2 regions of the Streptococcus sp. 9.1 genome follow, and region 1 is predicted to be linked to the other one. Evidence: predicted binding sites of a transcription regulator. Region 1 holds the regulator's gene; the other holds the start of a gene.
What was found. Region 1 encodes CtsR, which represses protease genes until heat stress. Its sites were predicted from a motif close to TTGGTCAAAAAAGGTCAAANA; they were not measured.
Positions count from the first base shown of each region.

Region 2: H7T93_RS01545 (ATP-dependent Clp protease ATP-binding subunit) is a predicted target of CtsR. The motif match lies at 3,239-3,259, and genes of this name have one in related genera.

Region 1 covers NZ_JACLQS010000010.1:16,644-22,752, forward strand. Annotated here, with positions in the region: gene rpsB (30S ribosomal protein S2) at 1-537, shown strand, start outside; gene tsf (translation elongation factor Ts) at 649-1,689, shown strand; gene H7T93_RS07405 (COG2426 family protein) at 1,795-2,265, opposite strand; gene H7T93_RS07410 (CtsR family transcriptional regulator) at 2,583-3,038, shown strand; gene H7T93_RS07415 (ATP-dependent Clp protease ATP-binding subunit) at 3,039-5,489, shown strand; gene pbp3 (D-alanyl-D-alanine carboxypeptidase PBP3) at 5,619-6,109, opposite strand, start outside.
Region 2 covers NZ_JACLQS010000001.1:326,143-332,251, reverse strand. Annotated here, with positions in the region: gene H7T93_RS01555 (DUF1827 family protein) at 3-305, opposite strand; gene H7T93_RS01550 (NUDIX hydrolase) at 315-773, opposite strand; gene H7T93_RS01545 (ATP-dependent Clp protease ATP-binding subunit) at 916-3,186, opposite strand; gene argF (ornithine carbamoyltransferase) at 3,429-4,409, shown strand; gene H7T93_RS01535 (DUF1797 family protein) at 4,478-4,708, shown strand; gene H7T93_RS01530 (amino acid ABC transporter permease) at 5,023-5,703, shown strand; gene H7T93_RS01525 (amino acid ABC transporter ATP-binding protein) at 5,703-6,109, shown strand, end outside.

The DNA of each region.
Region 1 (6,109 bases):
GAAGCAGTAGCTGAAGAAGCAACTCGTGCTGGTCAATACTACATCAACCACCGTTGGTTGGGTGGTACTCTTACAAACTGGGATACTATCCAAAAACGTATCGCTCGTTTGAAAGAAATCAAACAAATGGAAGCTGATGGAACTTTCGAAGTTCTTCCTAAGAAAGAAGTTGCACTTCTTAACAAACAACGTGCACGTCTTGAAAAATTCTTGGGTGGTATCGAAGATATGCCTCGCATTCCAGATGTAATCTACATCGTTGACCCACACAAAGAACAAATCGCTGTTAAAGAAGCTAAAAAACTTGGTATCCCAGTTGTAGCGATGGTTGATACAAACGCTGATCCAGATGAGATCGATGTAATCATCCCAGCTAACGATGACGCTATCCGTGCCGTTAAATTGATCACTTCAAAAATGGCTGATGCTATCATCGAAGGTAACCAAGGTGAAGATGCTTCTGCAGATTTCCAAGAAGCAGCTGCAGCTGATTCAATCGAAGAAATCGTTGAAGTTGTCGAAGGTGACAACAACTAATCTTTAAGATTGGTTAGGGCTATATGCCCACTGTAAGATACGACAAACACCTAAGGGGCGGGGCTCAGCCCTGCCCCTTAGTTTGATAAAATAAATTTGGAGAAAAACAAAATGGCAGAAATTACAGCTAAACTTGTTAAAGAATTGCGTGAAAAATCTGGTGCTGGTGTCATGGACGCTAAAAAAGCATTGGTTGAAGTTGAAGGTGATATCGAAAAAGCGATTGAATTGCTTCGCGAAAAAGGTATGGCTAAAGCAGCTAAGAAAGCTGACCGTGTTGCAGCTGAAGGTTTGACTGGTGTTTACGTTAACGGTAACGTTGCAGCAGTTGTTGAAGTTAACGCTGAAACTGACTTCGTTGCGAAAAACGCTCAATTCGTTGAGTTGGTAAACGAAACAGCTAAAGTAATTGCTGAAGGTAAACCAGCTAACAACGAAGAAGCACTTGCATTGACTATGCCTTCAGGTGAAACTCTTGAAGCTGCATACGTAACTGCTACAGCTACTATCGGTGAAAAGATTTCATTCCGTCGTTTTGCAGTTGTTGAGAAAACTGATGCCCAACACTTCGGAGCTTACCAACACAACGGTGGACGTATCGGTGTTGTTTCAGTTATCGAAGGTGGAGATGATGCTCTTGCAAAACAAATCTCAATGCACATCGCAGCGATGAAACCAACTGTTCTTTCATACACTGAATTGGATGAACAATTTGTTAAAGATGAATTGGCACAACTTAACCACGCTATCGATCAAGATAACGAAAGCCGTGCAATGGTTAACAAACCAGCTCTTCCACACCTTAAATATGGTTCTAAAGCTCAATTGACTGATGCTGTTCTTGCTCAAGCTGAAGAAGATATCAAAGCTGAGTTGGCTGCTGAAGGTAAACCAGAAAAAATCTGGGATAAAATCATCCCAGGTAAAATGGACCGCTTCTTGCTTGACAACACTAAAGTTGACCAAGCTTACACTCTTCTTGCTCAAGTTTACATCATGGACGACAGCAAAACAGTTGAAGCTTACCTTGAATCAGTAAACGCTTCAGTAGTAGAATTCGTTCGCTTTGAAGTTGGTGAAGGTATCGAAAAAGCATCTAACGACTTTGAATCAGAAGTTGCAGCTACAATGGCAGCAGCACTTAACAACTAATTCTAGTTGCTAGATAAAAAGAAAGAAGTTACGTAAATGAATCGTAGCTTCTTTTTTGTTGCTATTAAAAAACGTCTGAGCATGCCCCAGACGTTAACAAAGTAATTAATGAGCGAAGGTATTTACACCAAGTAGAAGAGAGAGTGTTCCCATGATGATACCTGCAAGGATAACCCCCAGCATAACGGCAATAACACTACGTTTAAAGTCCCAATCTAGGATAGATGCTGCTAGGGTACCAGTCCAGGCTCCTGTTCCTGGAAGTGGAATTCCCACAAAAAGGAGGAGGGCCCAGAAGACCCCCTTATCTCCGGCAGCTTTTTCAAGTTTTTGCCCACCACTGTGACCTTTTTTAAGACACCAGGTGAAGAAGCCACCAATTAGAGGTTTGTCTGCCCCCCATTCGAGAACACGGCGGGCGAAGAAGAAGATAATTGGAACTGGAATCATGTTCCCAATAACACAAAGAATAAGGGCTTGCCACCAAGGGATACCTGAGGCGATAGCAACAGGAACGGCTCCACGGAGCTCAACCAAGGGAATCATAGAGATTAAGAGTGCAATGATGTATTTCATGAGTAACCTTTCATAGGGGAATAAAATAAGAGATAAGACTCAAAATGACATGAGCTTTATCGAGAGTGATAAGACTAATACTACTGCGAAAGTGCTAAAAAGTACTTGTTGGATTAGGTGGGTCTCAGCCTATCAAAGTAGATAGAAAATTTGAATCAAACACCTTAAGTTACCTAATATTTCAGTCTTATTTATTGTATCTTATATGGTCTCTAATGACAACTTTAAAAAGCTTTTTGAGGGTATAGTTTCCCATGAGCTGACATTTTTGGTATAATAATAGTCAGTTATAGTCAAATTAGACTGGAGGAATTAAGATGGCAAGAAATACATCAGATAGTATAGAAGAATATATTAAAGAATTGCTGGGCCAGTCTGGAATTGCTGAGATTCAACGCTCGAACTTAGCAGATACTTTTCAAGTTGTACCGAGTCAGATTAACTATGTTATTAAGACTCGTTTTACAGAAAGTCGTGGTTATATTGTTGAGAGTAAACGTGGAGGTGGCGGTTATATTCGTATCGTCAAGGTCAGATTCTCCGACAAGCACCACATGATTAATGATTTGCTTCAGAACTTGGCGGATCAGCTCAGCGAGCAGGTATTTACAGACTTGATTCAGTTGCTTTTTGATGAAAAAATCATCACTGAACGTGAGGGAAATTTGATTTTAGCAACTGCTAGTGATGATGTTTTAGGCGAAGATGCGGCTGCTATTCGTTCGCGTATTCTACGCTCGCTATTACTTAGATTGGATAGAAAAGGAAATTAGATGACGACATATTCAAGAAAAATGCAGGCCATTTTCCATCGTGCTCAGCTTGAGGCAGAGCGTTTTGGAAGTCCTTTCTTGGAGACTTGGCATGTGCTTCTGGCTATGGTTGAGGTTCCAGGATCTGTAGCCTACCTAACATTTACTGATTTTGAGGACCGTATTCGTGCGGAAGAGATTGAGACCGCTGCTGTACTAGCGATGGAGAAAAGTCCAAAAGACTTGTCTGAATCAGATATTATCGATTTACGTGCACAGTCACATGCTTTAGGGGCTATGTTGCAAGAGGCAGAGGGAATTGCTAGTGTAACTGGTGCTGTAGAGGTAGGGTCTGAACATGTATTGATGGCCTTTCTCCTTCATAAGGATTTGATGGTTTGTCGTCTCCTTGAAGTTGCTGGTTTTCAATATAAGGATGACAGCGATAAGCCTCGCATTATCGATTTACGACGTTCTTTGGAGCGTTACGCAGGTCTTAGTAAGCAAGATTTGAAGGCCATTCACGACCTTCGTAAGCCTAAAAAGTCAAAGGCATCAGGTAATTTTGCTAATATGATGCAGCCTCCTCAATCTTCTACTGGGGAACTGTCAGATTACACAAAAGACTTAACGGCAGTAGCCGAGTCAGGTGCTCTTGATTCTGTTATTGGACGTGAGAAAGAAATTTCACGCATGATTCAGGTTTTGAGTCGTAAAACGAAGAATAACCCAGTTCTTGTGGGTGAAGCAGGTGTTGGTAAGACGGCACTTGCGCTTGGCTTGGCACAGCGTATTGCTTCAGGCGAAGTACCTTTTGAGTTGGCTGATATGCGTATCTTAGAGCTTGATATGATGAGTGTGGTTGCAGGAACACGTTTCCGTGGCGATTTCGAAGAACGTATGAATCAGATCATTGATGAGATTGAAGCTGATGGAAAAATCATTCTCTTTATTGACGAATTGCATACGATTATCGGTTCTGGTTCAGGTATTGATAGTACCTTAGATGCGGCGAATATTTTGAAACCCGCTCTAGCACGTGGAACCCTTCATATGGTTGGAGCAACTACTCAAGCTGAGTACCAGAAGCATATTGAGAAAGATGCAGCTCTTTCTCGCCGTTTTGCTAAGATTACAATCGAGGAGCCAAGTGTAGCTGAGGCGATTGATATTCTAAAAGGCCTACGGTCGTCTTATGAAGACTATCATCGTGTAACGATTACTGATGAGGCGGTTGAGACAGCAGTCAAGGCAGCCCACCGTTATTTGACGAGTAAAAACTTACCTGACTCTGCCATTGACCTTTTAGATGAAGCGAGTGCAACTGTTCAAGGTCGTATCAAAAAAGAAGCCAAACTTGAAATAACGCCTTTGGACGAAGCGCTTCTATCTGGTGATATGAAGGCTGCTGTTAAACAATATAAGGCTAGCCAAAAAGCAAAATTACCAAAACCTGCCTTGGTAGATGCAGATCAGATTATGCAAACCCTTAGTCGTCTATCAGGTATTCCTGTTGAGAAGATGACTCAGGCAGATAGCAAGCGTTACTTGAATCTGGAAGCAGAGCTTCACAAACGTGTTATTGGTCAAGACGAAGCAGTTTCAGCGATTAGTCGTGCTATTCGTCGTAACCAGTCAGGTATTCGTACTGGCAAACGTCCGATTGGTTCCTTCATGTTCCTTGGACCTACTGGTGTTGGTAAGACAGAATTGGCCAAGGCTTTGGCGGAGGTTCTCTTTGATGATGAGTCAGCTTTGCTTCGCTTTGACATGTCAGAATACATGGAAAAATTTGCGGCTAGCCGCCTTAACGGTGCTCCTCCAGGTTATGTTGGATATGATGAGGGTGGTGAGTTAACAGAAAAAGTTCGTAACAAGCCTTACTCAGTTCTTCTTTTTGACGAGGTAGAAAAGGCTCACCCAGACATTTTCAACATTCTCTTACAGGTTTTGGATGATGGTGTCTTGACGGATAGTCGAGGTCGTAAAGTCGACTTCTCAAATACCATTATCATAATGACTTCGAACTTGGGGGCGACTGCTCTTCGCGATGATAAGACTGTTGGTTTTGGTGCTCGAGACATTTCTCATAATCATCAAGCTATGCAGTCACGTATCATGGAAGAGCTTAAGAAGGCCTACCGTCCAGAGTTTATCAACCGTATTGATGAGAAGGTTGTCTTCCATAGCTTAGAGGAAGAACAGCTTCGTGAGATTGTCAAAATTATGGTAAAACCGTTGGTTTCAGCTTTGGCTGAAAAAGGGATTGACTTGAAATTCCAACCAGCTGCCCTCAAGCATTTGGCTAAAGATGGCTATGATGTTGAGATGGGTGCTCGTCCATTACGTCGCACGATTCAAACTCAGGTTGAGGATAAGTTATCTGAGCTCTTACTAGGCGGCCAAGTAGTGAGTGGACAAACCCTTAAGATTGGTTGTTCGAAAGATAAATTAACCTTTACAGTAGTGTAAAGATTAAACAAAAAGACAGATTACAGGTGTAGTTTGTCTTTTTGTTTGTGTCAACAGGAGTCAAGGTAGAGTCAATCTTTCTGTAAAGTTGGGTAAAAGAAAAAGCCGAGCAAGGCTCGACTATAAGGTTTAGAGTTTTTCGTTGACAAAGGTGACAAAGTGATTCCACCAGACCTTGAGGAAGAAGCTTTTCTTAACTTCTTTACCAGCAACCAGTTCCATGCTAGGCATACCTTGGTTAGGTAGGTAACCTTCTCCGACAAGTGACTTATCTTCAAAGGTAGCAGTTCCAACCTTGTCTCCTGGTTTGACAGGAGCTTGGACTTGATTTGTAGTAACTTTAATATGTTTACTATTGTTAGCATCTATTTTTTGGATGATATTAAAGTCAGACTTAGCGACGGCAGTGACTTGCTTAGATTTACCATCAATAACATGGGCTTGACTTTTACCGATAGCTTGTCCTTTTTTGGCAATGGTCTTGCTTTCCCAATGATAGACTACGTAGTTAAGTAGGTCATTGGTTGCAGTGAAACGGGCGTAGTCATCAGTATCGGTATTATCAGCATTCATAATGACTGTGATAATGCTCATGCCACTTTCATTTGAGTGGGCCACGA
Region 2 (6,109 bases), on a different contig from region 1:
TCTTATACAGTTGTTGGGAATGAGATCTCAATCAATTTGTCAGTGTGTACTGTTCTAAGTTTGTCCATCAAAACGATATCTTTGTCGATTTTTCGTTTGAGGAAGAATTCACGGATAACTTCTAATTCATTGTCTTTAACAGCACGGTGTTTATTTGAAATCAAGAGTTCATAATGCTTAGGTGCTTGTGTAAAGACAACATCAGTATTCCCAGCAGAGTAGGTCTCTACGAGAAAGGCATCCGTGTTGTCAAGTTGGTTTTGAACAAGTTCTTGGTGTGTACGGGTCGTATTAATGAGTTTCATAGTTTCCTCCTAGGATTTGCCAGTTGTTGTGTTAGTTTCTTTCCATTGTTCGATTCCCCATTTATGACTGCCACGTTTAAGTTTAGCAATGGCTTCGTCAATTGGAAACCAGGCCAGGTTATTGAAATCTTCGAGAGGTTTGCCAATTTTTGAAAAATCTACAACTTCATAAATATAGGCTGGATTGTAATAGTAAGTGTCACGGTGGCTTGAATAGAAGTATTCATCAGCCTGGCCATAGTACTGGCCTAAAGTGGCTGTAAACCCAAGTTCTTCAATTAACTCGCGTTCTAATGCGCTATAGTGATCCTCGCCTGCTTCGATCTCTCCACCTGGGAGAAACCAAGCTCCGTTAGGAGCCTGGACTAAAATAATCTTTGTCTTTTCTTGGTTAGGAATCACAGCATAAACACCGTAACGTGTTTGATAATGAGCTCCCTCAACCTTGTCACCAAATGTTGGATTCATGAGTTGCTCCTTACGTTTATTTGCCTATATTATACTAAAATTTTGCTCATTTTCCTATTGATTTAGGCAGAATTAGGGATAAATTTGAAAATAGGAAATGAAAAGATAAAGAAACCAAGCCATTGCGACTTGGTTTCTTTATTTAATCAGTTTCTTTTGCTGTCTCAGCTTTCTGAGCAGTTTTTTCGGCTTTTTTAGCAGACTTAATGGTGATGTGGCCTTTTGAAGTCATGACTGCCTTGAGATCTTTTTCGTTTGGATTTTCAAGGTAGAAGTCAGTAATAGCGTCTTCAATATGATCTTGGATGGTACGACGTAGTGGTCGAGCACCCATCTTAGGATCGTAACCAAGGTCAACCAATTTTTCCTTAACTTTCTCAGTTACACTGAGGTGGATACCGTTATTAGCCAAGCGTTGGTTGACATTATCAAGCATGAGGTCCACGATAGTGAGGAGATTTTCCTTGCTAAGGGCAGAGAATTCGATAATACCGTCAAAACGGTTCATGAATTCAGGGCTGAAGAAATCTCCAAGCTGGTTAAGCACAGAATTGGTACGATTTTCACGGGCAGCTCCAAAGCCAACGCTAGCTTCTACTTTACCTGTACCAGCATTTGAAGTCATGATGATGATGGTATCCTTGAAACTTACAGTTCGCCCTTGACCATCAGTCAAGCGACCGTCGTCAAGAACTTGGAGGAACATGTGAAGAACGTCTGGGTGAGCTTTTTCAACCTCATCTAGAAGAATGAGTGAATAAGGATTACGGCGGACTTTTTCAGTTAACTGACCAGCTTCGTCGTAACCGACATATCCTGGAGGGGCACCGACTAATTTGGCAACGGCGTGTTTTTCCATGTATTCTGACATGTCGAAACGAATCATACTGTCAGCTGAACCAAAGAGTTCAATCGCCAATTGTTTAGAGAGTTCAGTTTTACCGACTCCTGTAGGACCTACGAAGAGGAAGCTACCAATTGGGCGATTTGGTGCACCCAATCCAACACGATTACGACGGATGGCTTTGGCAATCTTATCAACTGCGGCATCTTGTCCGATAACATGTGATTTAAGATCATCAGCAAGACTAAGAAGTTGTGATTGTTCTTTTTCTTTCAAATCACCGACAGGAATATTGGTTTTTTGTTCCACAATGGCTTCGATATGTTTTTCTGTGATGACAGGCATATCTTGGTCTTTGATGGTTTGTTTTTGCATTTCCTTGTATTTGGCAATTTGATCACGGAAATAGGCAGCTTTTTCAAAGTCTTCGTCACGAGTAGCTTGAGCCTTGAGGTTTTCAGCCTCAATCAAACGTTTGTCGATATCTTTAGGATCAACAAAGTTGAGGGTCAAGTTCATCTTAGAACCTGCTTCATCGAGAAGGTCGATGGCCTTGTCTGGCAAGAAACGGTCTTGAATGTAGCGGTTGGACAATTCTGCAGCTGCAGTAATCGCTTCGTCCGTATATTTGACGTGGTGGTAGTCTTGATATTTAGGCTGAATCCCACGCAAAATAGTGATGGTTTCCTCAACCGTTGGTTCGTCAACCTTAACTGGTTGCATACGACGCTCTAGGGCAGCATCTTTTTCGATGATGCGGTATTCGTTGAGTGTTGTTGCTCCGACCAGTTGAAGTTCTCCACGAGCAAGGGCAGGTTTTAGGATGTTTCCAGCATCCATATTGCCATCACCAGCATTACCAGCTCCCACAATTTCATGGATTTCATCAATAAATAGGATAACATCCTGACGTTGACGAATTTCTTCCATGAGTTTTTGCATGCGTTCTTCAAATTGGCCACGGATACCAGTCCCTTGAACCAGACTGACCACATCAAGACGGATGACTTGTTTGCCTTGGAGTTTTTGTGGCACGCTACCGTCTACAATTTTTTGAGCTAGTCCTTCAACGACAGCAGTCTTACCGACACCGGGTTCACCGATGAGGACGGGATTGTTCTTGGTACGGCGGTTAAGAATTTCGATGACACGAATGATTTCCTCGTCACGACCAATGACTGGATCGATGTCTCCACGACGAGCGATGTCAGTGATGTTAATGCCGAACTCTTCAAGAAGACCTTGTGGCTGTTGAGGAGCTTGTTGGCGTGGTCCTCCTGGGCGGCCTGGCCCTTGTGTATTGCCACCGTTTCCTCGGTTACCACCTTCTTGTGTTGGAGGTGTATTGGGAAGATCACCGTTAGAAGAACGGAAGTTATTTAGGTCGCTGAAGAAATCATCGAAGAAGTTGGAACCTCCAGTTTGATTGAATTGATTAAGGGGGTTCTCTGGGTCAGATTTCATGATTTTATAACAATTTTGACAGAGGTCAACTTGTTGCTGATTACCATTTACATTGGTATACAAATGAATACTAGCTTCATTAAGGTTACAGTTTTGACAGAGCATATCAGTACCTCTTTTCTATCTGAATTGGGAAAGACCTTTTTTGAAAATATTCTTGGTCAAAAAAGGTCAAATCTATGACTCCATTATAGCATGCGGGAGATAGATTGCAAGTAAAAAGCATCTAGAATTGGCACTCTCTTGGCAGGAGTGCTAATGTTGAATTTTAATTCAAAATCACTTGTTTATAATGTATAAATATTATATAATGTTTTTATATTATTCAGAACGAAAGAGAGATACCTATGACACAAGCTAAATCCTTTTTGAAAGAAATCGACTTTACCAAGCAAGAACTCGAGGAGTTAATTGATTTATCTATAAAATTTAAACAGTTAAAAAAGGAAAAAATTCCGCATAAATATTTAGATGGTTTAAATATTGCCTTGATTTTTGAAAAAACATCTACCAGAACTCGCTCAGCTTTTACAGTGGCCGGTCAGGACCTAGGTATGAATGTGACCTACCTTGGTGCTGGAGACATTCAGTTAGGTAAGAAGGAATCTGTAGTTGATACAGCCAAGGTTCTGGGATCTATGTTTGATGGAATCGAGTACCGTGGTTTTAAACAAGAAGATGTTGAAGATTTGGCCAAGTACTCAGGAGTTCCGGTCTGGAATGGTTTGACGGATACCTGGCATCCAACTCAAATGATTGCGGATTTCATGACTTTGAAGGAACACTTCGGTAGTTTGGAAGACTTGACCATCGCCTATATTGGAGATGGTAGAAATAATATGGCCAACTCACTTTTGGTCACTTCGGCTATTTTAGGCGTTAATGTCAAGATTATTGCCCCAGAGGTGCTGCAACCCGAAGATGAGATTGTAGCCTTAGCTCAGAAACATAATAATGGTGCCGACTTAACCATTACAGATGATATTTCAGAGGTCGAGGGAGTGGATATGCTTTATACGGATGTCTGGGTATCTATGGGTGAAGAGGTAGATTTTAAATCTCGTATTGATTTACTCTTGCCTTATCAAATTAATGCAGACCTACTAGCCAAGACAGAAAATCCAGATGTTATCGTTATGCATTGTCTCCCAGCCTTTCATGATCTCGATACCCAAATTGGGAAAGAAATCTATGACAAATATGGTTTGGCAGAGTTAGAAATCACAGATCAAGTCTTCCAAAAATACAGTGATATCATCTTCCAAGAAGCTGAGAATCGTATGCATTCTATCAAGGCCATTATGTACAATTCCTTGAAAAATATTTAAAATTCCCCCATTTTTCCCATAAGTGTGATAAAATAAGTAAGAAATACACAATTAATAGGAGAAATAACATGGAATCACATTTGGTGAGAATCATTAACCGTCTTGAAATGATGGCGGCTGATGGTGGTAATTTGAAACGTAATTTTGAACGTGAAGGAGTGGTTGTTGCCGAAGTATCATTTAGCAACGATCCTGAAAATGGTCCAGTTTTCACATTGCGTGACGTTGAAGCACGTGAATCTTATTCATTTGATAGCATCGACTTGATTTCAATGGAAATCTACGATTTGCTTTACTAATAAATCATTTGGGGACTTTACAAGGTTCCAAAAATTCAAAATGCCTGAAACTCGATAGTTTCAGGCATTTTTATCAGGATGAAAGCATCGGGTAATGCTTGTATGGGTTACCAAAATAGGCAGTATTTGAAATCATTGACAAACCTTTTGGGAAGATGTCATCTTAGGAGGACTTGAGGTGTCTTGCTTGAGAGATTTGATAGCGATGTCTATAACTTAGTTTTTATACTGAAATATCGCATTTATAAGAAAATACTTTATTTTTATACAGTCTTCTGATATAATATTGAAGAATATTAGTAAGGAGTATCTAGATGAATTTTTCATTTCTACCGCAGTTTTGGTCTTACTTTAACTATGGTGTCTTAGTAACAATTATGATTTCGGTCTGCGTGGTCTTCTTCGGAACCATCCTCGGGGTTTTGGTATCCTTGGCCAAGCGTTCTGGAATCAAACCTTTGGAATGGCTAGTAAGCCTTTATGTTTGGGTTTTCCGTGGGACTCCTATGGTTGTGCAGATTATGATTGCTTTTAACCTCATCCACATGAACCTTCCAACTGTGCAGTTTGGGATTTTAAACCTTGATTTGTCACGTATCGTTCCGGGTATTATCGTCCTTTCTTTGAACAGTGGTGCTTATATTTCTGAGAGCGTACGTGCAGGTATCGAGTCTATTCCTAAAGGTCAGATTGAAGCAGCCTACTCACTTGGTATCCGTCCATGGAATACCATGCGTTATGTGGTCTTGCCTCAAGCTATTAAAAATATCTTGCCTGCCTTAGGTAACGAGTTTGTCACTATTATCAAGGATAGTTCGCTCTTACAAACTATCGGGGTTATGGAATTGTGGAATGGTGCACAAACTGTTGCAACAACGACCTACTTGACTTTGACGCCGCTCTTGTTCGCAGCCTTCTATTATTTGATTGTAACAACAGCTATGACGGCACTCTTGAAACAAATGGAACAACGACTTGGGGAGGGACGTAAATAATGGCAGAAACAATTATTGAGATTAAAAATCTTCACAAGTATTTTGGTAAGAATGAAGTTCTCAAAGGGATTGATCTAGATATTAAAAAGGGTGAAGTAGTGGTTATCATTGGTCCTTCAGGATCAGGAAAATCAACCTTCCTACGCTCAATGAACTTGCTTGAGAAACCTACAAAAGGCGTTATTTCTTTTGAAGGTGTGGATATTACAGATAAGAATAACGATATTTTCAAAATGCGTGAAAAAATGGGAATGGTTTTCCAACAGTTTAACCTCTTCCCTAACATGACAGTTAAGGAAAATATCACCTTGTCACCGATTAAAACCAAGGGTGTTTCAAAAGCTGATGCAGACGCGAAAGCTATGGAACTTTTAGAAAAGGTTGGCTTGAAAGATAAGGCAGATGC